DNA from 2 places in the Exiguobacterium alkaliphilum genome. Region 1 is predicted to be linked to the other one. Evidence: a T-box and tRNA genes for the amino acid it is inferred to sense, from the RefSeq annotation. Region 1 holds a T-box; the other holds one or more tRNA genes.
The links. The T-box of region 1 lies ahead of argS (arginine--tRNA ligase). A T-box ahead of a tRNA ligase gene usually reads a tRNA of that ligase, here a tRNA-Arg.

Region 1 (11,705 bases):
CGCATCTCATACTCGACCGACGTTTCGAAAGGATGCGACGTTTCGAGTAAGTCGAACACGCGGGGCCTTTCGACTGGTTGACGCGTCTTCAAGTCGAAGTAGAGCGAGCGGTCGAACAAGGCGAACTCGACGAAGCCGGCGTCATATTGATTCAGCCGTTCACACTGGTTTAAAAATACTTCAATCGCTTGGGCCTCGCTTTGCGACAAGGAGACAGCTTCTTTTGCCTCGTCATACTGCTCGATGAGCGATTTGAACGCGTCTTGCCGTCCTTTTTGAATTAACAGCCGCTTGATGAAAAACGTGAGCGCGGCGGCGATGCTGCTGACGACGAGCAAGTTCGTCTCGCGGAAAAAGGAAGCGGCCAAAATAAAGACGAGGCTGACGATATACGTGTAAAACGCGATGCTTAAAAAATCACGGACGGGCACATCGACACGGAACCACCAACCGACTTGATACTTTTGAATGACGGTGTTCACGATGATGGCGAGAATCAGTCCGGCGAGCGGGAGGAACGAGTCTTGCGTATAAAACCCAAGACCGGTCTGTCCGCCGAGCGCCAAATAGACGCTTGCCGGGATGGCGAGTTCTAAGAAAGACGTGATCGCATTCCACGGGTACGTGAAGCGGAAACGCCTGAGCGCGACGCGCGGCTTCAAGTTGACGAATTGGAAGACGAGCAATCCGATTTGGTTGACGAATAACGCTGTCTCAAAATCGAAGAATAAAAAGATGATGAGGACGATGCTTTCTGAAAATGTGAAATAAACGCCTTTACGCTCGATTGAGTCCATTTGGAAGATGATGACGAGTAACGCGATCAAGATGAACGGCAGCGGCTCGATCGCCGGTGCGTTCAATACGCCTGTCGCGAACAAGGTGACGGTCAGCAGAAGAAATAAACTCCAAACACCCCAACCGAGGGCAGACATCTTGCGGAAATGGTTCATGGCCCCTCCTACTGTGGGAAATCGATGGTGTATCGTAAAATTCGGCATGATGCGGCGACAGTCCTGCCTAATCCTCATGATGGCGGAATTCTAGCATTGAGTCTACAGGAATTATCCTCTATAATGAAATTGCTTTTCAACCACATAGACGAAAGTCGATGAAAAAGAGAGTAACGATTGTCGAGTCAACAAAGCGACCTAGGGATTGGTGAGAGCCTAGGCTGACAGACGTCGCGAAACGCACTTTTGAGATGCTACCCGAACCTTGAGTAGGCGTAGCCGGGGGACCCCCGTTATCACCGATAAAGCGGTCTGCGTCATGCAGGCAAGAAGAGTGGTACCGCGGGCCATCCCGTCTCTTTGCATCTGTGCAAAGGGCGTTTTTTTTATGTTGTGAATGAGGACAAGGAGGAAATGAAATGAGTTATGAACGCAAGTATGCAGAAGCACTGTCCCGTGTCATCGGCGACGAACTGACGGTCGACCAGATTGAGGACTTGATCGAAAAACCAAAACATGAAGCACACGGGGATCTCGCCTTCCCGTGTTTCCAACTCGCGAAAGCGTATCGCAAGGCCCCGGTCATGATCGCGACAGATATCGCGAACGACTTGAACGACGACTTGTTCACGAAAGTCGAGGCGGCCGGCCCATACGTCAACGTCTTCTTGAGCCGTGACGTCGTCTCGCAAGAAATCATCAACACGGTGCTCGACGAAAAGACGGACTACGCGACGCACGCGACGCGTAACGAGACGATCGTGACCGACTTCTCGTCACCGAACATCGCCAAGCCGTTCTCGATGGGCCATTTGCGCTCGACCGTGATCGGAAATGCGATCAACCAAATCGCGCGTAAGAACGGCTACGACGTCGTCGGCATCAACCACCTCGGCGACTGGGGCACCCAGTTCGGAAAGCTCATGGTCGCGTATAAGAAATGGGGCGACGAGGCAGCCGTGCGCGCCAACCCGATTGCAGAGCTTTTAAAGTTGTACGTCCACTTCCATGAGGAAGCGAAGACGCAACCGGAGCTCGAAGACGAAGGTCGCGCTTGGTTCAAGAAGCTCGAGGACGGAAACGAAGAAGCGACCGAGCTTTGGCAATGGTTCCGTGACGAGTCACTGAAAGAGTTCCAAAAAGTGTACGACCTTCTTGGTGTCGAGTTCGACAGCTTTAACGGGGAAGCGTTCTACAATGACAAGATGGACCGCATCGTCGGCATGCTCGAAGAGAAGAATCTTCTTGTCGAGAGTGAAGGGGCGATGGTCGTCTCACTCGAAGACGAGAACTTGCCACCGTGCTTAATCAAGAAAAAAGACGGTGCGACGCTTTATGCGACGCGTGACCTCGCGGCAGCCGTATATCGTCATGAGACGTACAACTTCGTCCAGGCGAACTACGTCGTCGGCGGCGAGCAGGCGCTTCACTTCAAGCAACTGTTCTCTGTTCTTCGTAAACTCGGTTACGACTTCGTCGATGGGATGCACCACGTGCCGTTCGGCTTGATTTTGCAAGAAGGGAAGAAGATGTCGACGCGTAAAGGCCGCATCGTCCTCCTCGAGGAAGTGTTGAAAGAAGCGATCGAGAAAGCGCAAGCGAACATCGCCCAGAAGAACCCGGAACTTGCGAACGCGGACGACGTGGCACGCATGGTCGGTGTCGGCGCGGTCATCTTCCATGACTTGAAGAACGAGCGCATCAACAACATCGAGTTCGACCTCGACAGCATGCTCAAGTTTGAAGGGGAGACAGGTCCGTACGTGCAGTACACAAACGCACGCGCGAACTCACTTCTTCGTAAAGGGAATTACGACGGATCGGCTTTCACCGGTGCGGACGACGATTACACATGGGGTGTCGTGACGATGCTCAACGCGTTCCCACACGTGATCACACGTGCCCACGAGCGTCGTGAGCCGTCAATCATCAGCCGTTACGTCCTTGACTTGGCCCAAGCGTTCAACAAGTATTACGGCCACGTCCGTGTCTTGGAAGAAGACGCCGGCAAACAGTCGCGTCTCGCCCTCGTCAAAGCGGTGACGATCGTCTTGACCGAAGGACTCCGTTTGATTGGTGTTCAAGCTCCAGAGGAAATGTAAGCACGACAAAAGGGACCTGTTTTTTTAAGGTCCCTTTTCTTATGCCTTCATCCGTGTCACGGTCCGTGCTTCGGTATCGTACAAACACCATTCCCGATCGAAAATGATCGCGCCGACGTTGATCACGTAGCGTTTCTTTTTCAATTTAAACGGCGTCCCAATCTCCCAAGGCAACGAGCGACCTTTTCGGTAAATGCCGGGGATATGACTGTGCCCGATAAAGACGAGCGGGTACTTGCCTTTGTCGACGATTGGCTCCCAGTCCTCGTTCCACTTCACTTGATGGCCATGCAAAAACAATGCCTCATCGAGCGTCGTCTGTTCCGGCAAGAGCGCGATGCGCGTCTTGATTGGGTGAGACACGACAAGCACCTCGTCGATTCGCTCCTCTTGATTGCCGCGCAGGCTCGGGAACGTGAGGAGTGCCTCATAGTCCGGGTCGTACGTGACGACGTCTGTCACGTCATGGAACCGTTCATTGCGCCGCTTTTTGCCGATATGGCACTCGTACAAGTCGCCGAGGCAAAGGATATGTTCCGTCTCGCGCCGGACGGATTCGAGGACGGCTTTCAAATCAGCGAACGAACCGTGTGGGTCACTGATGATGGCGAGTTTCATCTGTAATTCGTGAACTGGGCGTCGACCGACAACTCGAGGTCTCGAACGAGTTGCATGACGGCTTGGAGGTCATCGCGCGACTTGCCTGTGACGCGGATTTGGTCGTCTTGAATTTGTGACTTCACTTTCAGTTTCGATTCTTTGATGGCGTTGTTGATTTTCTTCGCGTCATCCTTGTCGATGCCGCTCTTCAACTTGACGCGTTGACGGACCGTACCACCGAGGGCGCGTTCAACTTTTTGGTAGTCGAGGTTTTTCGTCGGGACGCCACGTTTAATCATCTTCGTGATGAGGACGTCTTTTAATTGCTCGAGTTTGTAGTCATCATCGGAGACGAGGACGAGGTCACCGTTTTCAAGTGACATCTCACTTTTTGACCCTTTGAAGTCGTAGCGGTTCAAAATTTCTTTCTCCGCAATTTGAATCGCGTTTTTCACTTCTTCGAGGTTCATTTCTGACACGATATCAAAAGAATTGTCTTTTGCCATGTTTCATCCATCCTTTATGAGGGTTTTGTTATAATGATAGCAGATTTGAAGTAGTGAAGGAGTGAAAGAATGGAACGTACTATCGATCAACAGACAAATGTAGATTTAGACCATATGGCATATCACGGGAAAGACCTCGGGGTGACGTTTAAAGACAACATCATCCGGTTGCGTGTTTGGTCGCCCGTCGCCGACGGCATGACCGTCAAGCTTTTCCGGACGGCAAAAGCCCGTAAGTTCGAGCGGATGGAGCTTGAGCGCGCCGAGAAAGGGACTTGGGTCATCGAACTCGACCGGGAAACGTTCGAAGGACAGTTTTACGTGTTCGAGGCGGTCGTCGCCGGCAAACGTGTCGAATCGCTCGACCCGTATGCGAAAGTCGTCGGTGTCAACGGCAAACGGGGCTGTCTGCTCGACCCGTCGTCGCTACAACCGGACCATTGGGTGAAAGAACGACCGCTCTTCCACTCTTCGCAAGAAGCGGTCATCTATGAGGCACACGTCCGCGACTTGACGAGCCATCCGGACAGCGGCGTCATGCATCGTGGTAAATTCCTCGGCATGACCGAGGTCGGCACGAAGACGCCGACCGGCTATCCGACCGGACTCGACTACATCACCTCGCTCGGCATCACGCATTTGCAACTCATGCCGTTCTTTGACTACGGCTCGGTCAACGAGGCGAAAGAAAGTGAAGACAATTACAACTGGGGTTATGATCCGGTCCACTATTTTGCGGTCGAAGGCTCGTACGCCTCGTCAGCGGACGATCCGGCCGCCCGTATCATCGAGTTGAAGGCATTGATTCAAGCGCTCCATGACCGCGGGATCCGTGTCATCATGGACGTCGTCTTCAATCACACGTATGATGCGTTGACGACGCCGCTCGGTCAGTTCGTGCCGGACTATTATTATCGGTTGAACGAGGACGGTACGCTCGCTGACGGGTCTAAGTGCGGCAACGATACGGCGTCGGAGCGAGCGATGATGCGTAAGCTGATCGTCGAATGTGTGACATACTGGGCGAAAGAGTTCATGATTGACGGCTTCCGTTTCGATTTGATGGGGCTGCATGACGTCAAGACGATGAACCAAGTCCGCAAAGCGCTCGACCGGGTCGACCCGTCCATCCTCGTCATCGGGGAAGGCTGGGATCTCGACACGCCGCTATCGGTACGCAAGAAAGCGAACCAACATAACGCCCGCAAGATGCCGCGCATCGCCCAATTCAATGACGCCATCCGCGACGGTGTGCGCGGTGACGTGTTCATCGAAGACTTGCCGGGCTGGGTGAGCGGCAATCTCGACATGACGGCCGACGTGAAACGTGGCATCGCCGGTGCGGTCACGAGTCAAAGCTTTGCCGATGAGCCAAACCAAGTCGTCAACTACGTGGAGTGCCATGACAACTTGACGCTTTGGGACAAGCTCGCCGTGACGAATCCGGACGATGACGAGACGACGCGCCGTCGTCGCCATCGACTCGCGACGTCCATCGTGTTGCTCGGGCAAGGGATTCCGTTCCTCCATAGCGGCCAAGAGTTCTTCCGGACAAAAGACGGAGACGAGAACAGTTTCAACTCTGGTGAAGTGATCAACCGCTTGGACTGGAGCCGGGCCGAGCTTGAGACGCCGAGCGTCGAGTATGTCAAAGGATTGATTAGTTTACGCAAGCAGTATCCGTTGTTCCGTCTCGAGAATGCGGAGCAGATTCGGAAACACTTACGTTTCTTCGACGAGGAGGAAGGCGTGATTGCGTATGAGCTACATCGCCACGTCGAAGGATACGTGGAACGTCATCTCGTTTACCATAACGGCCTTGAAGAGGCGGTCGACGTGAAGTTGCCGTCCGGGAAGTTTGAAGTGAACGTCGAAGATCATACGGTCAATTTGACGGCACCGCGTCTCATCGAAGACCGTCATATGACGATTACGCCATTATCGACGCTCGTCGTGACGGAACGTCGTCCGGATTACAGCAAGTACGCTGTCGCCGGTGGGGCCGCGCTCGCGCTCCTCGGTCTCTGGTACGTCACGAAAAAACGCAAGAACAAGCAAAAGTGAGCACAAGAAAAGGAGACGTCATTCCGTCTCCTTTTCGTCTGGTGCCTCGGCTTCGCTTGCTTCAAGTTGCATCATTTTTTGAACGAGGATGTGTCTTGGCATATGCATCAGTTCCTCAAGTGGTACGTTTAATTTCTTGGCAAGTTCGACCGCGGTCTCGGGTGATAGTTGAAGTGGGCGCATTCGCTCCCTCCTTTCGTTCCATTCATTCATTACCGTCAGTATACAGTAAAACGGGATGGAATGAGAATGTGTTCGCGGAACACATTGAAAATCGTCAAACGGTTCGGTCGTTGCTAAGCTTAAGCTAGGAAGTGATCAAATGTACAAACAAGTCGCAGACTATCAATTTCATCAGACAGTCGAATGGTTAGAGCGTGTCGGTGGAGGATGGATGTTGTATTTGGCGCAAACCGGTTTTCTATTTTTTGACGAGACGTTTCAAATCCAATGGAAACTCGCGTGGGAATGGACGCCGTGCGCACTTTATATAGAGCCACATGGAAAGAAAGCGGTCGCGATGTTCCGCGACTTGCAAACATACGGAGTCCTCGACCTCAAAACAGGGACGATGGAGTCTCATCCGATACCACGCGCGTTTCACGAGGATTGGTTCAGTAACTTATCGCATTGGGACGGGGACGATTTATACTTGTACTCGGCAGAGTCCGATCTCGTCGCCTTGAACGTGCGCGACAAGACGTTCCGCTACAGTCGTTACGAGGAAGTCCCTACGTTCGGTGCCGTCATCGACTTGGCGTATCAACCGGACTATGATTTTGAACGTTTCACGGCACCGGGGCTTGTCACGTTGTATGATGAATTGAATCGACGTTTTCTCGTCGAAGATGTCGCGGCGAAGGAACGGTGGGTCATCCCGTACGGCGGGGAGCGAGATACGGTCATCGTCGACCAAATCGGAACGACGACCGCCATCACGTCGACGACGTCGTTCCAGTTGTTTGACCGCGAGCACGAACGCTTCTCTTCTGACGTGTGTGCCGAGAACGCCTTATTGAAAGTCATGTTGTTAGACGAGTTGGGTGACCGGCTCGTCGTCTTGTCAACGCCACGCCGGTTTTGTCACAGCTGGATTCAAGTGTTCGAGCGTTGACGTTCCTGAACCTCATTCAAGGTTCAGGAATTTTTTGTGAAGACTCTGATGAAAGACCGTCAAAACGGGAAGAGTCTTGTGAGATGGAGAGGAGAGGACAAGAATGGAACGATTAGGACAGCATTTGGTCCGCTGGCGCTACATAGTTGTCGCGATTTGGACCCTACTATTGGCGGTATCGGTTTATTTCGGGCTACAGCTCCCTGGTGAGTTGAGGGGGAACGGGTTTGCGATTCAAGACGGTCGCTTCGCCCAAGTGGAAGATCAATTGAATGACCGGTTCGACCGGGCCGGGGCGTCGATGATCGTCTTACTTGAAGGCGGGGACCTCGACGCGGTGCTCGACGCACAGCGCGATCAACTCGAAACGGTGAACGGTGTCGAAGGTGTCATCACACCGAATGAGAATCCGGACGCGCGGTCCGGAGACGTCGCGTATTTGCTCCTCGAGTTTGACGACTACGAGACGGCCGAGGCGTCAATCGAGGCCGTCCGGGACGCGTTGATCACCAATACGGATACAGACGTACGCTTGACCGGTGAGCCGGTGTTTGCCGATGACTTGAACGAGGCATCGAAGAACGACTTGATTCGGGCCGAGCTGATTGGGATTCCGGTCGCGCTCGTCGTTCTCTTGCTCGTTTTCGGGACACCGCTCGCGGCGTTCATGCCACTCTTTGTCGGGGTGATCACGTTCATCGTGGCCGCCGGGGCGCTCTTTTTCTTCGCCCAATCGATGGAGCTTTCGATTTTCGTATTGAACGCGGTCGCCATGATTGCCATCGCGCTCGGTATCGATTTCTCGCTCCTGCTCGTCAACCGTTATCGTGAAGAGTTGGCAAAAGGGAAGTCGCGGGAAGCGGCAATCGTTCGGACGGTCGCAACGGCGGGACGTTCGATTCTTTTCTCAGGGCTTTGTGTGTTCGTCGGTTTGGCCGGGTTGTTGTTCATTCAAGTGGACGTCTTCCAAGCCATCGCGCTCGGCGCGCTCATCGCCGTCGCCGGTGCCGTCCTATCGGCGCTCACACTGTTGCCGTCAGCACTTTACATCGTCGGCGATGCGATCAACAAAGGACGTCTCATCAAGACGAACGAGGTCCGTTCTGAAGTGCGCTGGCAACAGCTCGCCCGTTTCGTGATGAAACGTCCGGTCGTGATGACGCTCGTTGCGCTTCTCCTCTTGTTGCCAAGCCTTTGGTTCGTTCGCGATTTAGAGCTGAACATTCCGGCCGCCGATGCGTTGCCGACATCGTATGAGTCACGTGCCGCCTTAGAACGCTGGGATGATGTGTTTGGCGCGACCGCGACGGATGCAGTCCTCTTGTTCGAGACGAACGATTTGACCGACTCGATGATTTTGGACGAGCTGGTCGCGTTGACCGACGAATTGAACGAAGAACCGATCGTCGATAACGTGACGACGTTCTTGACGGCATCCGGGCTCGAACCGGAAGCGTTCCAACAGCTCGCCGAAGTTGCTCCGGAACAACTTGAGGCGTTCGACCGGCTCGTCACGCTTGACGGCAATACGGACCTCGCCCTCGTCAACGTCAGCTTCGACGTGCCGCCGAGCGATAAAGAAGCGCAGGCGTTCGTCCGCGATTGGCGCGAGAAGGGGTTCGAGGTCGGGGGCCCGGCTGCGTTCAACGAAGAGATTTACGAGGAAATCTATGACAGCATCCCGTATGCCGTCATCACCGTCATCTTGGCGACGTTCGTCATCCTCATGTGGGCGTTCCGTTCCATCTTGATTCCAATTAAAGCGATCATCATGAACGTGCTCGGTCTCGGCGCGACGTTTGGACTCCTCGTCATCATCTTCGAATCGGGTTACGTCTATGACGCCGAGACGATCAGTATTTTGACGCCGGTGTTCATCTTCTCGCTCGTGTTCGGCCTGTCGATGGATTACGAGGTGTTCCTCGTCTCACGGATTGAAGAATATTACCGGGAGACCGGGGACAACGATTACGCGACGGAGATGGGACTCGCGAAGACGAGTAAAATCATCACGTCCGCTGCAATCATCATGATCGTCGTCACCGGCGCGTTCGCCTTCACCGGTGTCAGTCCGATCAAGCAACTCGGGGTCGGGATTGCGCTCGCTATCTTTATTGATGCGACAATCATCCGGATATTGCTTGTCCCATCCTTGATGAAGCTGTTCGGGGACTGGAACTGGTGGTGGTTCGGCAAGAAGAATTTACCGAAACGTAACTTACACTAAATGTACAGTTAATGAAAGAATACTGAAATTGTGGTAAACTGATTCTATTATTACGCGCAATTTTAGAAAGGAAGGGTTTTATGGATACCGAGAGGACGTGGCCTCTGTTCCAACTGCCGGACTTCTAGCGTTGAGTTTTTACAGCTGAATTCATGTAAAAATCAACAAACGGAAGATCGGAGATGGAACAGATGGAACCGCAGCTACGACTGAGGATCCTCCTCTCCGTTGAAAACGGGGAGGACAATCGGAATGAAACGAGTTGCTACCATAGTGCTCGGAACGCTGATTATGGCGTTCGGTTATTATTATTTGAATGAACAGTTTGGTTTGGCAGAAGGGGGCTTCGTCGGGTTATCGTTACTCGGCCGCTATTTATTTGATATCGATCCGGCAATCTCGATGATCGTACTCGACATCCCGTTCTTTTTAGTCGCATTGTGGTGGAAAGGCTGGCGTTTCGTCGGGCAAGCCGTGCTTGCGGCGTCGTCACTTTCGCTCAGCTATGCGATGTGGGATCGGCTCGACTTGCTCACGTTTGACGTACAAGTGTGGCCGGCAACGCTCTTTGCCGCCATCGCGAGCGGTATCGTGACCGGTTACGGTCTCGGGCTCGTCTTAAAGTCAGGCGGAGCGACGGGAGGGGACGATTTGTTCGCCCTCGGCTTGTCGAAGTGGACCGGAATTTCGGTCGGAACGATCCTCATCGCCTTTGATGTGATCGTCTTGGCGATTTCGCTCATCTATTTGCCGCTGTCGAATGCACTGTATACGCTCGTCGCCGTCTCGATCGCGGGACGTGTCGTCACGAAGATGATGACGGACGATGTGATTGAACAGCCTGCGCCGGCAGTCATGAAACCGAAGCTTGCACCAAAAAACGATCTCGCGTGAGATCGTTTTTTGTTTGAAATCATTGAATTGAACTTGCGATTCGTAATAAATCGTCTTTAGACAGGCGATGCCCCTTGTAATCAATCGCATATTCGACGCCTCCATCTTGCCAGCTCACCATTTGAGTGTCGTCCACGTCATTGAAATAAGCGTTTGACCCATCCCCTAATGTGACAGGTTCGTCCCACGTCGCGACATGGTTCCAACCGAGGTCTGTCGTCGCCCAGACGGTCAACTGTTCCGTGTCGTTTTTATAGACGAGACGAGCCTGATTTAATTGAATCACGTTGCCATATGTATCCGTCGATTTTAGAGGGAGATAGGTCGGCTCCGAAACTTCAAACGGAATAAAAGCGGTCGTGAAAGCGATAGGAAGAGGGACTGAACTGCGACCGATGAGTAGCAGTATGAAGGCGAATCCGAACAGATAAAGAAAGACACGTCTATTTTTTCTTCGTTCATTTGATGGAAACATACAAAGCTACTCCTTTTGAACAATTGATTGAATCTGCGTTCCTCAGTAACGAATGTCACAGCTTTTTCATCGCAACGTGCTTTACACTCGACATAGAAGGAGTGAAGCACAATGAAATGGATGATTCCAAAACAGCACGGCGCCTGGTCGATGCTGATTTTACCGTTTTTACTTGGTGGCATCGTCGGCGGCTGGACGCTCGCACACATCCCGTTCGCCATCGCCTGGCTGTTCGTCTACATGGGTACGTTTTTCTTGTTCCAATACGTGAAGCAACGGAAAAAGTCGCAAGAACTGCTTCGTACAGTCACCCTCTATCTGTTAATTGCAACCATCGCCGCGCTCCCTGTCTTCCTGACCGAATGGCGTCTCATATGGTTCGTTTTTGCGATGCTCCCGTTCGGTCTCGTCAACGCTTATTTCGCTAAAATGAAGGACGAGCGCAACGTTTGGAACGACGTCAGTGCCGTCACCTCGTTTTGTATCGGCGGGGTGGCCAGCTATTACCTCGGGGCGCGCGTCGTGGACGGGACGATGGTATGGCTATTCGTCTTACCGTACTTCTACTTTCTTGGCAGCATCTTTTACGTGAAGACGATGATTCGAGAGAAAAAGAGCCAAACGTATCGAAACGTTTCGTGGGGCTACCACGTCTTGCTCGTCATGGCTTTTATCGTGCTCGGTAATCCGTTACTTGCGTTGGCCTATGCGCCGAGTCTCATCCGAGCGATTGGTTTTTACGGGAAACAAGTCCCGATTATGCGCATTGG
Region 2 (17,525 bases), 1.1 Mb from region 1:
GAGCGTTATCTCGAGGACGGCTCCGAGGAGGTCCGCTTCGACCGCAAGAAGCTCCGGAACTACGGGACGAACGTGCTCGCCGGGGACATCGTCGACTATAACCGTGACTACATCCGTCACGACTCGGACGCGATTGCCGGGCTCGTCATGCAGCGCGTCCTCCGTATCAAGAAACCACGCTTGTTCCAAGAGCTTGAACTGAAATAGAACGATTGATCAAGAAAGGAGGGGAATGAGATGAGCTTTGCTTCAGACGTCAAAAAAGAATTGACCCAACTGACCGTCACCGATGCCGAGGCGAAAGCGGAACTGTCCGCCCTCGTCCGGATGAACGGTGTCATCTCGCTCGCCCTCGGGCGCGGGATGACGCTCGACGTCTCGACGGAGAACGCGGCCATCGCCCGACGGATTTATTCCCTGATGAAACGACTGTACGACCACCACCTCGATTTGTTCGTCCGTAAGAAAATGCGGCTGAAGAAGAACAACGTCTACATCGTCCGCGTCTCCCAGCACGCCGAGACGATGTTGAAGGACCTCGAGATTCTCGGTGAGCATTACGAGATGATTCGGACACTCAACTCGGACATGACACGTGACGAGAATTTGGCCCGTGCCTACTTGCGCGGCGCCTTCCTCGCCGGTGGCTCAATCAACCATCCGAAGACGTCGTCGTATCACCTCGAGGTATACAGCTTGTACGAGAACCATAACCAGGCGCTCCGAGACCTCGCCAACCGGTTCGGCTTAAACGCGAAGACGCTCGAGCGGAAAAAAGGGCATATCCTCTACATCAAGGAGAGCGAGAAAATCTCTGACTTCTTGAAGCTCGTCGGGGCGACGCGCGGGATGCTCGATTTCGAGGACGCCCGTATCATCAAGGACATGCGCAACTCGGTCAACCGGCTCGTCAACTGTGAGACGGCCAACTTGAACAAGACGGTCGGGGCGGCGCTCCGCCAAGTCGAGAACATTAAGTATCTCGAGCGGACGGTCGGCCTCGAGGTGTTGCCGACGAAGCTCCGTGAGATCGCCGAACTTCGGGTCACGCATCAGGACGTCTCGCTCCAAGAACTTGGCGAGATGCTCGAGACAGGACCGATCTCGAAGTCCGGCATCAACCACCGACTCCGGAAGATTGACCAGATTGCCGAGAAAGTCCGAAAGGGCGAAGAAATCGGCTCCTCGTGAGACCGGTTGCGCCAAAACCATTCTTCCTATATAATTAGCAATTGTGTATAGGATTTTGAAAAGCGAACTAAAGGAGCTTTATGATTATGGCGAATGATAAGAAACGACTTTCGCTCACGATTGACGCAGAACTTGACCGCGTCATCACCGAGCGTGCAAAAGAAATCGGGATTCCAAAAAGTGCACTCGTGACGTTTGCGACGAGCCTTTTCCTCAACCAACTCCGGGCGGAAGAGATGCTCTCAGGCAACACGAACGCAATCTATCAAGTCATCCGTAAGGACTATGAGTTGCTCACAAGTGTCCGCAACTTAGATAACTAAGCGAAAGGCTGACTGCGGTCAGCTTTTTTTGGTTGCATCCGCCTGTGAAATTTGGAATAGTGGAGATATTGAATCGATAGGAGGTCGATGGAATGGGTCAAATCTTGCTCATCTTGTTGTTACAACTACTATACGTCCCGGTGCTCACGCTCCGGACGATTATGCTCGTTAAAGGGAAGACGGTCATCGCCGGATTGTTCGGGACGCTCGAGACGCTCATCTACATCTTTGCGCTCGGCATCGTGTTCCAAGACTTGACGACGCTCGGCATGGTCGTCTACGCCGTCGGATTCGGACTCGGGATCCTCGTCGGCGGATTCGTCGAGCGGAAGCTTGCGATTGGCTACAACATGATTCAAGTGCACACGCAAGAGTTCCCGGCCGAGCTCATCCAAAAGATGCGCGACAGCGGCTACGGGGTGACCCATTATCAAGGGCAAGGCCGTGACGGCGTCCGCTATCGCCTCGACGTCTTGGCGGCCCGGACGCGCATGAAAGAGTTGCGTCAGCTCGTCGAGCATTACGAGCCGAAAGCGTTCCTCGTCGCGTTCGACCCGATTGACTTCAAAGGCGGCTATATGATGAAAGGGCTCCGTCGCCCGAAATGACGGACGAGACTCACGGAAAGTGGGTCTTTTTTTGTGGGAACGGGAATAGGGGGTCAAAGGAGTGGGACGAATGAGACGAAAAACGATGTGGTTTTGGGTGATCGTGTTGATCCTTGTCGGAGGGATTGTGTACGGGCTGTCGTTTTGGCAGACGTCTTCCGGCGTCAAACCGCCGCTTCCAACCGTGAAGGTCGGATCGGTGACGGCCGAAGTGAAGCAGTCGACGTATTGTTGGGCGAATGGGGACGAGGCCGTCTGTGAAGATCACGCCTTGCCTGAGCCGGACGACTTGCAAATTGTGACGGTCGAACCCGGTGCAACGATTGACGTCTCGTTCCATGAAGCGCCGGACAATGAGACGTTCCATCAAATCGTGGACGGGGAACTCATCCCGGCCGAGCGAATCGTCCCATCGGAGCCAGGCGTGTATCTGTTCGAGACCGGCGGGGACTGGGCGAATGGGGATAGTCGCTACGTGTTCGGGGTCGAGGTGACGGAATAAAGAAAATCCCTTCTCAGACGAGAAGGGATTGATGTGTTAACGCGTCATGACCTTGTCGATGAGACCGTAGTCTTTCGCTTGGTCAGCAGACATGAAGTAGTCGCGCTCTGTGTCGCGCTCGATGACTTCAAGCGGCTGGCCTGTGTTGTCGGCCATGATTTGGTTCAACTTCTCACGCATCTTGATGATCCGCTCGGCGTGGATTTTTATGTCCGACGCTTGACCTTGCGTGCCGCCGAGTGGTTGGTGAATCATGATCTCCGCGTTCGGCAATGCGAAGCGTTTCCCTTTTTCACCGGCTTGGAGCAAGAAGGCACCCATCGATGCGGCCATTCCGATACAAATCGTCGACACGTTCGGCTTGATGAAGTTCATCGTGTCATAAATCGCCATTCCGGAAGTGATCGAACCACCCGGGCTGTTGATGTAAAGCGAGATGTCCTTATCTGGGTCCTCGGCTGCAAGGAAGAGGAGCTGCGCGACGATCGAGTTGGCGACGTTGTCGTCAATCGCACTTCCGAGCAAGATGATCCGGTCTTTGAGCAAGCGTGAGTAAATGTCATATGCGCGTTCCCCACGACCTGTTTGTTCGATAACTGTTGGAATTAACATTGAATCTGCCTCCTTTATGTAGGTTGTAAACATATCATACCGTTATAGTCAATGTTGGTCAAACGATAGTCATCGTTTTTCACCTATTCCACGATTCGAATGTGCTGAAACGAAAAAAGAGGCCAGGCGTGTGCCTGACCTCTTACATGTGATACACCCGGAGAGATTCGAACTCCCGACACCTGGCACCGGAAACCAGTGCTCTATCCCCTGAGCTACGGGTGCATGTTCTCTGACACGATTTATTATACATTTGTTTTTTTAAAAAAGCAATCCTGTTTCATGACCTTTTTTTGAAGCGGCGTGGAGTCGCTTCCGCTACAATAGGAGGCGAGGGGAGTGACCGAGATGCAACGGCAAGAGCAGCATCAAGTACAACGACAACAATTGACGCAAGACATGCTACGGCGCCTGCCCGTCCTAGAGGCGGACCGGGCCGCCATCGTGTTCCAACTCGGACGGCTCGCGGCTCGTAGCGGACAGGTCGCCAAAGGGAACGGCATGGTCGAGTGGATTGCCGACGCGGGGGCCGGTTTCGAGGCGCGTCTGTTCGAGCAGATCGAGGAAGGGAGCGGGACGGAAGCGGAGAAGGCGCTCCAACGACAGCTCGTCCTCGCGCTCGACCATCGGGGGCTGTTGCCCGAGACGGATGCGATGCTCGCGGACCAATTCGGTGTCGAGGCGAGCGCCATCGAGTCAGCGCGCCGGGCGCTCTTGTTTCTAGAACCGACGGGCGTCGGAGCGAAAAACGAACACGAATGCCAATATCGACACGCCATCGAACACGACGACCCGCTCGTCTTGGACGTGTTCGAGGCGATGGAGGCGGGCGTCGACGATGTCCCGGGCCGCCTCGGGTTGAGTGCGTCCGAATTCGATCGCGTCACGCGCCTCATCGCGACGTTGCCGAAAGTGCCACTATTATATGAAGAAACCGAACAAATTTTCCCAGAGCTCGAAGTGAGACGGGAGGACGGACAGCTCGTCACGACGTGGTTCACGCCGGCACTCGACATCGAGGCGGACGCAGAGCTGACGTGGTGGCACGACACGCTCGCGATGCGGGCGAAGACGTTGCAGTCGATTTGGGACGTCATCGCGGAACGGCAGGCGGACTGGTTGAACGGGGAGCTCGTATTACACCCGTTGACACGAAAAGAAGTCGCCGCGCGTATCGGTAAACATGAGTCGACGGTCGGGCGGGCGATTCAACAGAAGTTTGTCCGCACCGAGGGCGGCACGATGGCATGGCGTGATTTGTTCGTGCGGGCGACCGTGCGGGGACAGTCGCCGTTCATGATCAAACGCATCATCGCCGAGCTGATTTGTTCCGAGACGGCACCGCTTAGTGATCAGGCGTTGACCGAGGCGCTCGCGAACGAAGGGTATCACGTGACGCGACGGACGGTCGCCAACTATCGGGAAGCGCTCGGTTTCGGCAACTCGCGGGAACGGGAGCGGCAACTATGGAAAGGAGAGAGTTGAATGAAGCTGACACTTTATCGGCGTGACAACTGTTCGTTATGCGAGGAGGCGCTCGTCATGCTCGAATGGTTGCGAGAGGACTATCCGTTCGAGCTCGAGCAAATCGACATCACGACGGACGAGGCGCTCGAGGCCAAGTACTTGTTCGAGATTCCGGTCGTCATATATGAAGGGCACGTCATTAGTCAAGGGCGATATGATGACAGCAAAGTTGAAGATTTTGTTAAGTATACGCTTACATCGAAAAAAAACGTTTAGAGGGGTTGCAAGACGGAAAGGTGATTGATAAGATGGACTCGTAGCGGTGGGACGTAAAAATAAAAGTGGGACAAAAAATGTCCACACTTGAGGTCGAGGGGGAATGAGGCATGATCCAGCAACTGATTCACGTTCAGAAGCAAATCGTCCCAGACCTGCTCGACACGCTCCGACATCGTTACGACATCTTACACTATGTCCGTTTGATGCAGCCGATTGGCCGCAGGACATTGGCCACGAGCCTCGGGCTGACGGAACGCATCTTAAGGCGAGAGGTCGACTTCTTGAAAGACCAAGGTCTGCTTGCAGTCGCCACTCAAGGTATTTCCCTTACAGAATCGGGCCGAAACGTTCTTCGGGACTTGCATGAGGTCATGGGAGAGATCCTAGGGATTTCAGAAGTCGCACGAGAACTCGAGCAAAAGCTCGGCGTTCGCCAAGTCGTCATCGTACCGGGAGACTCGGACGAGACGTTCTGGGTACAGCGGGATATCGGACGGGCCGCCGTCACGCAGTTAAAAGCGCGACTGGCACCGGACGACAATATCATCGCGGTCACAGGCGGGACGACGATGGCATCTGTCGCGGCGATGATGTCGCCCGATAAGAAAGAACGGCCGATGCATTTCGTACCAGCGCGCGGCGGACTCGGTGAGACGCTTGAACTTCAGGCGAACACCGTCTGTTCAAGGATGGCGGACCGGGCCAACGCAGACTATCATTTGCTCCACATTCCAGACGAAGTGTCGCAAGAGACGTTCGAGCGGATGGTGGAGGAACCTAGCATAAAAAATGTGCTGGAAATGATTAGAGCGGCGCGAATAGTGGTACATGGAATTGGTGAGGCCGAAACGATGGCGAAGCGCCGTCGCGCCACACCGGAGCATTTGCGGATGATCGAACGGCATGAAGCCGTCGCCGAAGCGTTTGGCTATTATTTCAACGCGGAAGGTGAAATCGTGCATCGGGTCAAGACGGTCGGCATTCAATTAGAAGAGCTCGACAACATGGACACCGTCATCGCGGTCGCTGGAGGGAAATCGAAGGCGCAGGCGATTGCCGCATATGCGAAACATACGCCGAACATCATTCTCGTCACGGACGAAGGTGCGGCAACAGAATTATTAACGTGTTATTAAAGAGTTGACCCCCGTTGGCTCTTCAATAAATAGCTTCTACCCTAAGGAGGAAATTAACATGGCAGTAAAAGTTGGTATTAACGGATTTGGACGTATCGGTCGTTTGGCATTCCGCGAGATCATCAAAAACGAAGGAATCGAAGTTGTTGCAATCAACGACTTGACTGACACGAAGATGCTTGCTCACCTTCTCAAGTACGACACGACGCAAGGTCGTTTCGACGGAGACGTTGAAGTACACGACGATCACTTCCTCGTAAACGGCGAGAAAGTTCTTACACTTGCAAACCGCAACCCAGAAGAACTCCCATGGGGCGAGCTCGGTGTTGACATCGTTCTCGAATGTACTGGATTCTTCACAGACAAAGAGAAAGCGGAGCTTCACTTGAAAGCTGGCGCGAAAAAAGTTGTCATCTCGGCACCAGCTACAGGTGACATGAAGACTGTCGTTTACAACACGAACCACGAAATCCTCGACGGTACAGAGACAGTTATCTCTGGTGCTTCATGTACGACAAACTGCTTGGCGCCAATGGCGAAAGTTCTCCAAGATCAGTTCGGAATCGTTGAAGGTCTCATGACGACGATCCACGCTTACACAGGCGACCAAAACACGCTTGACGCGCCACACCCGAAAGGTGACTTCCGTCGTGCGCGTGCGGCAGCAGCGAACATCGTACCGAACACGACTGGTGCGGCGAAGGCAATCGGCCTCGTTATCCCAGAACTTCAAGGTAAACTTGACGGTGCGGCACAACGTGTACCAGTTGCGACAGGTTCACTCACAGAGCTCGTAACAGTTCTTGAGAAGACTGTATCGGTTGACGAAATCAACGCAGCGATGAAAGCAGCAGCAAACGAGTCTTACGGTTACACGGAAGACGAAATCGTTTCTTCTGACATCGTCGGCATCACGTACGGTTCACTCTTCGACGCGACACAAACGAAAGTCATGACAGTTGGCGACAAGCAACTCGTTAAGACAGTTGCATGGTACGACAACGAAATGTCTTACACTGCACAATTGGTTCGCACACTCAAGCACTTCGCTGAAATCGCGAAGTAAGTTCGTGAACTAAATAGAATCAAATAGGAGCGGAAACAAGAGATTGTTCTCCGCTCTATTTATGAAATTGAAATGCACGACACATGGAGGCGAAGGTTATGAACAAAAAGTCTATTCGTGACATCGATGTAAAAGGGAAACGCGTCTTCTGCCGCGTTGACTTCAACGTTCCACTCAAAGATGGCGTCATCCAAGACGAGACGCGCATCCAAGCGGCTCTTCCGACGATCAAGCACTTGATCGACGGCGGCGCGAAAGTCATCTTGGCGAGCCACCTCGGCCGTCCAAAAGGCGAGAAGAACCCTGAGTTCTCACTCGCACCGGTCGCGGCACGTCTCGGGGAACTCCTCGGCAAAGATGTACCACTCGTCGAAGAAGCATATGGCCCGGTCGCGGAAGAAGCGGTCGCAAAACTTTCTGAAGGCGACGTCGTCGTGCTTGAGAACGTTCGTTTCTACCCAGGTGAAACGAAAAACGACCCGGAACTCGCAAAAGGCTTCGCATCACTTGCTGACGTCTTCGTCAACGACGCGTTCGGTGCGGCTCACCGTGCCCACGCTTCAACAGAAGGTATCGCGCAAAACGTGGACCACGCGGTGGCTGGTCTCTTGATGGAGAAAGAACTTGAAGTCCTCGGGAAGGCACTCTCGAATCCAGATCGTCCGTTCACGGCGATTATCGGCGGATCGAAAGTTGCTGACAAGATTGGGGTCATCGACCACCTTCTTGACATCGTTGACACACTCATCATCGGTGGCGGTCTCTCGTACACGTTCTCGAAAGCACTCGGGCACGAAGTCGGAACGTCACTCCTTGAAGAAGACAAGCTCGACCTCGCACGTCAATTCATGAAAAAAGCAGAAGACAAAGGCGTGAAGTTCTTGATGCCGGTCGACTGTGTCATTGCGAAAGAATTCGGCGAAGAGACATACGTCGGACCAGTCGATATCGACTCGATCCCTGCGGATCACATGGGTCTTGATATCGGACCGAAGACAGTCGAAATTTACGCGGAAGCGATTCGCGAATCGAAACTTGTCGTTTGGAACGGACCGATGGGCGTATTCGAACTCGATAAGTACGCTAACGGAACGAAAGGTGTCGCTCAAGCACTCGCAGACAGCGACGCATACTCAATCATCGGTGGTGGTGACTCAGCCGCGGCAGCAGCCAAGTTTGGCCTTGCTGACCAAATGAGCCACATCTCGACTGGTGGCGGCGCTTCACTCGAATTCATGGAAGGCAAGAAACTTCCAGGCGTCGAGGCGCTTAACGACAAGTAAAATAGAGGAGGGTTATCGATGCGTAAACCGATTATTGCAGGTAACTGGAAAATGAACAAAACACTCTCGGAAGCAGTCGCTTTCGTCGAGGAAGTCAAAAACAACGTCCCGTCAACAGACAAAGTTGACGCGGCAATCGGCGCACCAGCTGTCTTCCTAGCTCCAATGGTAGAAGCAGCGAAAGGGTCAGACTTGAAGCTTGGTGCCCAAAACATGTACGACAAAGACAGCGGGGCGTACACAGGTGAGACGAGCCCAGCGATGATCGCGGACCTCGGTGTGACGTACGTCATCCTTGGACACTCAGAGCGTCGCGAATACTTCGGCGAGTCGGATGCGTTCATCAACAGCAAAACGAAAAAAGCGTTCGAACACGGTCTTACGCCAATCGTTTGTGTCGGTGAAACACTCGAGGAGCGCGAAGGCGGCAAGTTCGAAGAAGTCATCAAGACGCAAGTCGAAGGTGGCCTCGCGGACCTCTCAGCTGACCAAGTGAAACAACTCGTCATCGCCTATGAGCCAGTCTGGGCAATCGGTACTGGTAAATCAGCGGACGAAGCAGACGCGCAAAGCTCATGCAAATATGTTCGTGACGTGGTGAAAGGCCTTTACGGTGAAGACGTGGCGGCTGCAGTACGCATCCAATACGGCGGTTCTGTAAAACCTGAGAACATCAAGGAGTATATGGCGCAAGAAGACATCGACGGCGCACTCGTCGGCGGTGCTTCACTTGAAGCTGCTTCGTTCCTCAAGTTGTTGGAGGCGATTTAAATGGCAAGACCAGTCGCCCTCATCATCTTAGATGGTTTTGGCATGCGGGAAGAGACGTTCGGTAACGCGGTCGCTGCGGCGAACAAACCGAACTTCGACCGTTTCTGGGAGACGTATCCGCATACGCTTCTCAACGCGCAAGGCGAGTACGTCGGCCTTCCGGAAGGACAGATGGGCAACTCGGAAGTCGGTCACTTGAACATCGGTGCCGGCCGGGTCGTCTATCAGTCACTCTCGCGCGTCAACAACGCCATCAAAGACCGTTCGATCTTCGACCGTCAAGCGATGAACCATTTGGCGGGACATGTGAAGAAGTACGATTCGAGCCTCCACATTATGGGCCTCGTCTCGGACGGCGGGATTCACTCGCACATTCAACACATGTTCGCTGTCGTTGAGTTCGCTAAACTTCATGGCATTGAAAAAGTCTACATTCACGCTTTCACGGACGGCCGTGACTGTGATCCGAAATCAGGCGCAAGCTTCCTCGAACAGACGGAAGCGAAGCTCGCTGAACTCGGTGTCGGTCAAGTCGCTAGCGTGTCTGGACGCTATTATGCCATGGACCGCGACAACCGTTGGGAGCGCGTCGAGAAAGTATACGACGTCCTCGTCCACGGCAAAGGCGAAGTCGGCACGAACGCCGTTGACGTCTTGAACCAGTCGTATGAAGCAGGGCTCACGGATGAGTTCGTCAACCCGACGGTCATCGAGAAAGACGGTCAACCGATCGCGACGATCAAAGACAACGACGCGATCATGTTCTTCAACTTCCGTCCGGACCGGGCGATCGAACTTGCGAAAGTGTTTAAAGAGAAGACCGGCTTCAAAGGCTTCGAACTTTCGAACACACATCCACAGAACATCTTGCTCGTCTCGATGACGAAGTTCTCGGATGAAATCGACACAGATATCGTCTTCCCACCGGAAGATTTGAAGAACACGCTCGGCGAAACACTCGCCGCGCAAGGGTACAAACAGCTCCGCGCCGCGGAAACTGAGAAATACCCGCACGTCACGTTCTTCTTGAACGGACAACAAGAAACACCGTTCGAAGGCGAAGATCGCTTCCTCGTGCCGTCGCCGAAAGTCGCGACGTACGATTTGAAACCGGAAATGAGCGCATACGAGCTCACAGAAGGTCTCTTGGAGCGTATCGAGTCGGATACGTACGACGCATACATCATCAACTATGCGAACCCGGACATGGTCGGTCACTCGGGCATGCTCGAACCGACGAAGAAAGCCGTCGAAGTCGTCGACGAATGCCTCGGTAAAGTAGTGGACGCACTCATTGCCAAAGGCGGCGCGGCGATCATCACGGCGGACCACGGGAACGCTGACCTTGTCACGAACCCGGACGGTTCACCGATGACAGCTCACACGACGGAGCCTGTACCATGTATCGTCACACAACCTGGAGTGGAGCTGAAGCCAGCGCTCGAAGGCGCATTGGCTGACCTTGCCCCAACCCTTCTTCACCTTCTTGGTGGTGAACAACCGGCAGAAATGACCGGCACGTCAATCGTTAAGAAGTAAACCCGATTTCCAAACAAAAAGGAGCGAATCAATATGTCAATGATTACAGAAATTTACGCACGCGAGATTTTGGATTCACGCGGTAACCCATCAGTAGAAGTAGAAGTTTTCACAGAAGACGGCGGTTTCGGCCGTGCCCTCGTCCCATCAGGCGCATCGACTGGTGAGCACGAAGCAGTCGAACTTCGCGATGGCGACAAGTCACGTTACCTTGGTAAAGGCGTACTCAAGGCCGTTGCCAACGTAAACGACACAATCGCACCTGAACTCATCGGCTACGATGTTTTCGACCAAAACGCAATCGACGCTAAAATGATCGAACTTGATGGCACACCAAACAAAGCGAAGCTCGGCGCAAACGCAATCCTTGGTGTCTCAATGGCAGCAGCTCACGCAGCAGCTGATGAGCTCGGTCTTCCACTTTACACGTATCTCGGTGGATTCAACGCGAAGACACTTCCAACACCAATGATGAACATCATCAACGGTGGCTCGCACGCGGACAACAACGTTGACTTCCAAGAGTTCATGATCATGCCTGTTGGTGCGCCAACGTTCCGTGAAGCGCTCCGTATGGGTGCTGAAGTATTCCACGCCCTCAAATCAGTTCTTTCTGGTATGGGTCTTAACACAGCAGTCGGTGACGAAGGTGGTTTCGCACCAAACCTTAAGTCAAACGAAGAAGCGATCACGGTTATCCTTGAAGCGATCGAAAAAGCTGGTTACAAACCAGGTGAAGACGTCTACCTCGCAATGGACGTTGCGTCTTCTGAGTTCTATGACAAGTCGACTGGCAAGTACGAACTCGCTGGCGAAGGCAAATCACTTACAACTGCAGAACTCGTAGACTTCTACGCAGAACTCGTTGACAAGTACCCAATCCTCTCAATCGAAGATGGTTGCGATGAAAACGACTGGGATGGCCACAAATTGCTTACTGAGAAAATCGGTAACAAAGTTCAACTCGTTGGGGATGACCTCTTCGTAACGAACACAGCGAAATTGGCTGAAGGAATCGAAAAAGGTATCGCGAACTCGATTCTCATCAAAGTTAACCAAATCGGTACGCTCACAGAAACATTTGACGCGATCGAAATGGCTAAAAAAGCTGGTTACACAGCAGTTGTCTCACACCGTTCTGGTGAAACAGAAGACGCAACAATCGCGGACATCGCGGTTGCGACAAACGCTGGTCAAATCAAGACTGGTTCGCTCTCGCGTACAGACCGTATCGCGAAGTACAACCAACTTCTCCGCATCGAAGACATGCTCGGCGATGTAGCGAAGTACGACGGTATCAAGTCGTTCTACAACCTCAAAAAATAATTGATTATTTTCAGGTCCGCCTTGTGCGGGCCTGTTTTTTTGTGTGAGTGTTTTTCAATCCGTCCCGGCGGCACCGATGCTTTCTGCAGGCAATCCACGGAGCCTCCTCGCACATCGTGCTTGCGGGGTCTCCATTAGATTGCTTTCCTGCAAGAGTCACGGTGCCGCTTGGACGGTTGTGGGCGCTCGCTCACTCTCATATTATTTTTAGATATATCATTTATTCGATGGCGTATGTGTCACATGTAAGGCGGAGCGCGAAACAAGACGGCAGGCTGACTCCTAGGGGAGAGTGATGCAAGGATGACCCGGCAAAGCGCGAAATGCCCTGCGGAGGCATCCGCATCACCCCTGGAAAGCAGTCTGCCGTCTAGTGAAGCAAGAAACATGAGGTATGTTAATCCGTCATTCCGGGAATAGGATCGTGTAGGTGAAAGGAGGCGTTCATGATGATGGTCAGCGGTTTTCTCCTTCTTCTCATTGCGCTCGGTGTCGGTGGTTACTTCCTGTACAAGTATATGGAAGACCGGAAATGGTCGTGACGCATGTCACGGCCGTTTTTTTTGTGCGTGAACGCTAGGAAATTGGGTATAATCAAATACAGTAGCTAAAAAGGAGAGACGTCCATGACACGTGTACGGAAAGCCATCATCCCGGCCGCGGGGCTCGGCACCCGTTTCTTGCCGGCGACGAAGGCGATGCCAAAAGAGATGCTCCCCATCGTCAACAAGCCGACGATCCAATTCATCGTGGAGGAAGCGGTCGCCTCGGGCATCGAGGACATCATCATCGTGACCGGGAAGAACAAGCGCGCCATCGAGGACCATTTCGACCGCGCCATCGAACTCGAACAAAACTTGGAAGCGAAAGGGAAGACGGAGCTCCTCGAGTCGGTCCGTCACTCGTCGAATCTCGCGAACATCCACTACATACGCCAACAAGAGCCGAAGGGACTCGGCCATGCGATTTGGTGTGCCCGGAAGTTCATCGGCGACGAGCCGTTCGCTGTCCTGCTCGGGGACGACATCATCGAATCGGACGTACCGGCGACACAGCAGTTGATTGAGCAATACGAACGCCACGAACGTGCCATCATCGGCGTGCAGCGCGTCCCGTATGAAATGACGAAACGATATGGTATAATTGACCCGCTTGCCGTCGAAGGGAAGCTGATCCCGGTCCGGACGTTCGTTGAGAAACCGCCGGTCGAGGAGGCCCCTTCGAACCTCGCCATCCTCGGTCGCTACATCTTGACGCCGGACGTCTTCGAGACGCTCGCGGCCCAAGAAGTCGGTGCCGGGGGCGAGATTCAACTGACGGACGCCATCGCCCGATTGAACGAGGCGAAGACGGTGTACGCCTATGAATTTGAGGGCCGTCGCTATGACGTCGGGGAACCGATCGGCTTCATCGAGGCGACGATCGCCCACGCCTTGTGCGACCCGGAATTGAAACCTAACGTCCATGCGCTCTTGAAGCGTTTCGTGGACGAACTCGAACAACAGTAAGGTGTGTTACTTTTGAAAACAATGTTAATGGTCTGTCAAAACTATTATCCGGAGATCGGCAGTGCCGGCAACCGGATGCAAAATATTACGCATCTCATGAAAGAACGTGGCTACGACGTCGAGGTCATCACGGCCGCGCCGTCGTATCCGAACTTCAACTTGTATCAAGACGACCGGTTCTGGAACGATCACGCGCTGAACAACCAACCGTTCATCAAGCGGCTCATCACGAAGAAGCGCAAGCACACGTCAAACATGCTCAGCCGGCTCGCCTTGTTCGTCGAACAGATGATGAAAGGCGTCGGCGCCGTACGGACGCTCGACACGAAACCGGATGTCGTCTTCGCGACGACCCCGTCTTTTTTTATGGCGTTCGTCGGGGTGTATGCAAAACGGAAGTATGGCGTCCCGTTCATCTTGGACGTCCGTGACTTGTGGCCGGAGTCGGTGAAAGGCGTCGGCGTGTTCAAGTACGACTGGATGCTCGCCCCGGCGTTCTGGTTCGAGAAGCGGCTGTACAAGTCGGCCGACGCGATCATCATCAACTCGGAAGGGTTCCGCAGCTATCTGCGCCAGCGCGGCGTCGACAACGAGCGCATGCACTACATGCCGAACTCGATTCGACAGAGCGAGCGGGAACTCGAGCGGACCGTCCCAGAAGACGACCGGATGGAGATTCTATACGCCGGAAACATGGGCCTCGCCCAAGACGTGTCGCTCTTGCTCGAGCTCGCGGAGCGGTTCCGCGACGAGCCGCGCGTCCACTTCAAATTGATTGGCTACGGCTACCGGAAGAACGAGTTGAAGGAGACGATTAAGGCTCGCGGCTTCAAAAACTTCTTGTTCCTCGAAGCGATGCCACGGACGGAGGCGTTCCAGGCGGTTAAAAATGCGGACGTCGCGTTCGTCAGCTTAATCGACCAGGACGTCTTCGACACGGTCATCCCTGGAAAACTCATCGACTACATGGCGGTCGGCAAACCGATCGTCGCGGCGGTGTCAGGCCATGCGGCGAATGTCATCGAAGCGGCGGAGGTCGGCTACGTGTCACGGAAGCGTGACATCGATGAGATTGAGAGCTCGCTCCGAACGCTTCTCGAACGTCCGGAGTTACGCGAACAGTACGGCCGAAACGGCGTCCGCTATGTGAAAGACAACTTGTGCTGGGAAAACAATATCCACGTCCTCGAAGACGTGGTCGAAAAAGTAACGATGGAGGAAACACGATGAAGGTATGTATGTTTGTATGGAACCATTTTACGAATGACGCCCGCGTCCTTCGCGAATGCTCGGCGCTCGCCGAGGCGGGCTACGAGGTCGATTTGATTGCCCTCCAAGACCCGAAGAATAAAGAGCTCCCGGCTGAAGAGATGCGTCCGGAAGGATTCCGTGTCATCCGCGTGAAGCGCCAACCGTCGATTCTCGTCAACGGGATGAAGGCGCTCAAATCGGCCCGGACGTGGGTCACACAGAAGACGACGCGTAAAATCGGAGCCGGACTCATCGGAGCCGGACTGTTCGTCCTCGCGCCGTTCACGATGCTCGGCCTCGGTGCCGCGGCAGGCGCGATTCTGCTCCCACCGGTCCGGAAAAACATCGTCAACTTGAGCGCGATGCTCGAGATGGTGTTCGCCTCGACGAAGAAGTCGTATGACTTCTATCATGCCAACGACTTGAACACGCTCCCGCAAGCGTTGATCGCCGGGAAGCTCGTCAACAAAGGGAAGATCGTCTACGACTCGCACGAAGTCCAGACGGACCGGACCGGTTACGGCTACATCCAAAGTAACCTCGAAGGCTGGCTCCTGCCGTACGTCGACACGATGATGGTCGAGAACCATACGCGCGCGGCGCATAACGAGACGCTTTACGGTTTCTATCCGTACGTGCTCCACAACTATCCGTTCTATCGTCCGCTCGACTTCTCGCTCCGGAAAGACTTGCACGCGTTGCTCGGCTTGCCAAGCAATGAGAAAATCTTGTTGTACCAAGGCGGTATCCAAGCCGGTCGCGGTCTCGAGCAACTCATCCTCGCGGCGAAAGATTTCAAGGAAGGGACGCTCGTCATGATCGGGGACGGGAAACTGAAGCCGACAATCAAGCAGATGATTGAGGACGAAGGCGTGGCGGACCGCGTCAAGATGATTGACAAAGTACCGGTCGAGGCGTTACCGTATTATACGATGAACGCGTATCTCGGCTTCCAAGTGTTGAACAACGTCTGTTTCAACCACTACTCGGCCTCGTCGAACAAGTTGTTCGAATATTTGATGGCCGAAGTGCCGGTCGTCTCGTGCGATTTCCCTGAAATCGAACGGGTCGTCGCCGGGAACGATGTCGGGGTCGTCGTCGACTCGCACGACCCGCAGTCGATCGCGGACGGTGTCAACCGCCTGCTCGAAGATGAAGCGCTCTACGCACGCGTCAAAGCGAACACGAAGACGGCGCGTGAACAATATAACTGGGATTTGGAAAAAGAGGCACTCTTGGACGTCTACGCAAACGTCGCAGACCGCAAGTTGCCGATTATGAAAGACGGTGCGCCAAAACCAGCATAACGAGAAGACTGCGGTTTTGGCCGCGGTCTTTTTTATGTGGAAAGGGGAACTCATATGAAACGTCAACAACAACATCTGCTCCGCCAACAAGTGTGGAAGAAACTGCAATCGATCTCGTTAAAGGACATCGCCTGGATTATCGCCGGGTCGTTCATCCTCGCCTTCGGGGTCAACTACTTCACCGTCCCGAACGACTTCTCAGAAGGCGGACTGCTCGGGGTGACGATCATCTTGTTCTATCTGTTCGAGTGGGACCTCGGCGTCACGTCGATTATCGGGAACGGGATTCTCTTCATCATCGGGTATAAGCTACTCGACCGCCGGACGATGGTGTACTCCGTCATCTCCGTCGTCGCGACGTCGTTCTTCCTCAGCTTGACGCACAACTGGGGCAGCCCGTCGGAAGACAAGCTGCTCGCGGCCGTCTATGCTGGGATTTTGATTGGAATCGGTATCGGTATGGTGCTCCGTGTCGGCGGGACGACCGGGGGCGGGGTCATCATCGCCCGGCTCATGGAGCGGTATCTTCATTTGAGCGTCGCCGTGTCGATGTTCATCATCGATGCCATCGTCGTCGCCGCCTCGGGTTTCTTCCTCGGGGAACAAGTCGTCCTCTATACGCTCATCGCCATCATCATCGGCTCGTGGGTGATCGACCTCGTCGCCGAGGGACTCAACATCCGCAAGGCCGTCACGATCATCAGCGACAAACAAGAAGAGCTCGCCGTCGTGTTGACGGAGACGCTCGGCCGCTCGGCGACGATTATCCACGGCCACGGCTACTATACGAAGCAGGATAAGAACATGCTCTATATGATCGTCGACAAGCGCCAAGTCGCGCCGCTCAAGAAAATCGTCGAAGTGACGGACCCGCGTGCGTTCGTCGTCATCCACCAAGTGAAAGAGGTCATTGGGGAAGGGTTCAGCTACCCGTCCCGATAATTTGAAAGCTGGTGTTTTCGTCATAACTTCTATATAATAAAAGGCGTGTAAAAAGAAGGAGGAACTGACTACTATGCAAACGATCGCTACAATCAGCCTACTCGTCGTGGCTGTCTTATTGATTGTCGTCGTACTGCTCATGTCAGGTCGGTCGCAAGGTCTTGGGGCGATTGCAGGTGGCGCGGAGCAGTTGTTCGGCCGCCAGAAAGCGCGCGGCTTTGACGCTGTTTTGAACCGAACTGCAGCTGTACTAGGCACGTTGTTTTTCATTTTAGGATTACTAGTCGCATCATTATGATGAAAGGCTGATCGTTCTCGATTTTTACGTGAGGCGGTCAGCTTTTGTTTTTTTAGAATTTTTTTTGGGAATAATGGAATGTACGAGGAGATGACTTGAACGATGAAAGTGACTGC

Region 2: it has a tRNA-Arg gene. The T-box ahead of argS (arginine--tRNA ligase) is inferred to sense a tRNA for this amino acid. The anticodon was not compared.

The regions. Positions count from the first base shown of each region.
Region 1 covers NZ_CP073101.1:37,911-49,615, reverse strand. The annotation lists gene KB235_RS00300 (GGDEF domain-containing protein) at 1-953, opposite strand, end outside; T-box leader at 1,103-1,316, shown strand; gene argS (arginine--tRNA ligase) at 1,373-3,055, shown strand; gene KB235_RS00290 (metallophosphoesterase family protein) at 3,095-3,673, opposite strand; gene KB235_RS00285 (YajQ family cyclic di-GMP-binding protein) at 3,670-4,161, opposite strand; gene pulA (type I pullulanase) at 4,231-6,225, shown strand; gene KB235_RS00275 (YycC family protein) at 6,244-6,408, opposite strand; gene KB235_RS00270 (hypothetical protein) at 6,548-7,339, shown strand; gene KB235_RS00265 (MMPL family transporter) at 7,443-9,566, shown strand; gene KB235_RS00260 (YitT family protein) at 9,819-10,460, shown strand; gene KB235_RS00255 (hypothetical protein) at 10,480-10,746, opposite strand; gene KB235_RS00250 (YwiC-like family protein) at 11,047-11,705, shown strand, end outside.
Region 2 covers NZ_CP073101.1:1,183,553-1,201,077, forward strand. The annotation lists gene KB235_RS06175 (gluconeogenesis factor YvcK family protein) at 1-207, shown strand, start outside; gene whiA (DNA-binding protein WhiA) at 238-1,191, shown strand; gene KB235_RS06185 (hypothetical protein) at 1,278-1,514, shown strand; gene KB235_RS06190 (DUF2179 domain-containing protein) at 1,607-2,122, shown strand; gene KB235_RS06195 (hypothetical protein) at 2,193-2,624, shown strand; gene clpP (ATP-dependent Clp endopeptidase proteolytic subunit ClpP) at 2,661-3,236, opposite strand; tRNA gene KB235_RS06205 (tRNA-Arg) at 3,389-3,461, opposite strand; gene KB235_RS06210 (RNA polymerase factor sigma-54) at 3,585-4,721, shown strand; gene KB235_RS06215 (glutaredoxin family protein) at 4,722-4,979, shown strand; gene KB235_RS06220 (sugar-binding transcriptional regulator) at 5,090-6,118, shown strand; gene gap (type I glyceraldehyde-3-phosphate dehydrogenase) at 6,177-7,184, shown strand; gene KB235_RS06230 (phosphoglycerate kinase) at 7,283-8,467, shown strand; gene tpiA (triose-phosphate isomerase) at 8,486-9,238, shown strand; gene gpmI (2,3-bisphosphoglycerate-independent phosphoglycerate mutase) at 9,239-10,777, shown strand; gene eno (phosphopyruvate hydratase) at 10,811-12,103, shown strand; gene galU (UTP--glucose-1-phosphate uridylyltransferase GalU) at 12,730-13,611, shown strand; gene KB235_RS06255 (glycosyltransferase family 4 protein) at 13,633-14,841, shown strand; gene KB235_RS06260 (glycosyltransferase) at 14,838-16,169, shown strand; gene KB235_RS06265 (YitT family protein) at 16,224-17,111, shown strand; gene secG (preprotein translocase subunit SecG) at 17,185-17,409, shown strand; gene KB235_RS06275 (alpha/beta hydrolase) at 17,512-17,525, shown strand, end outside.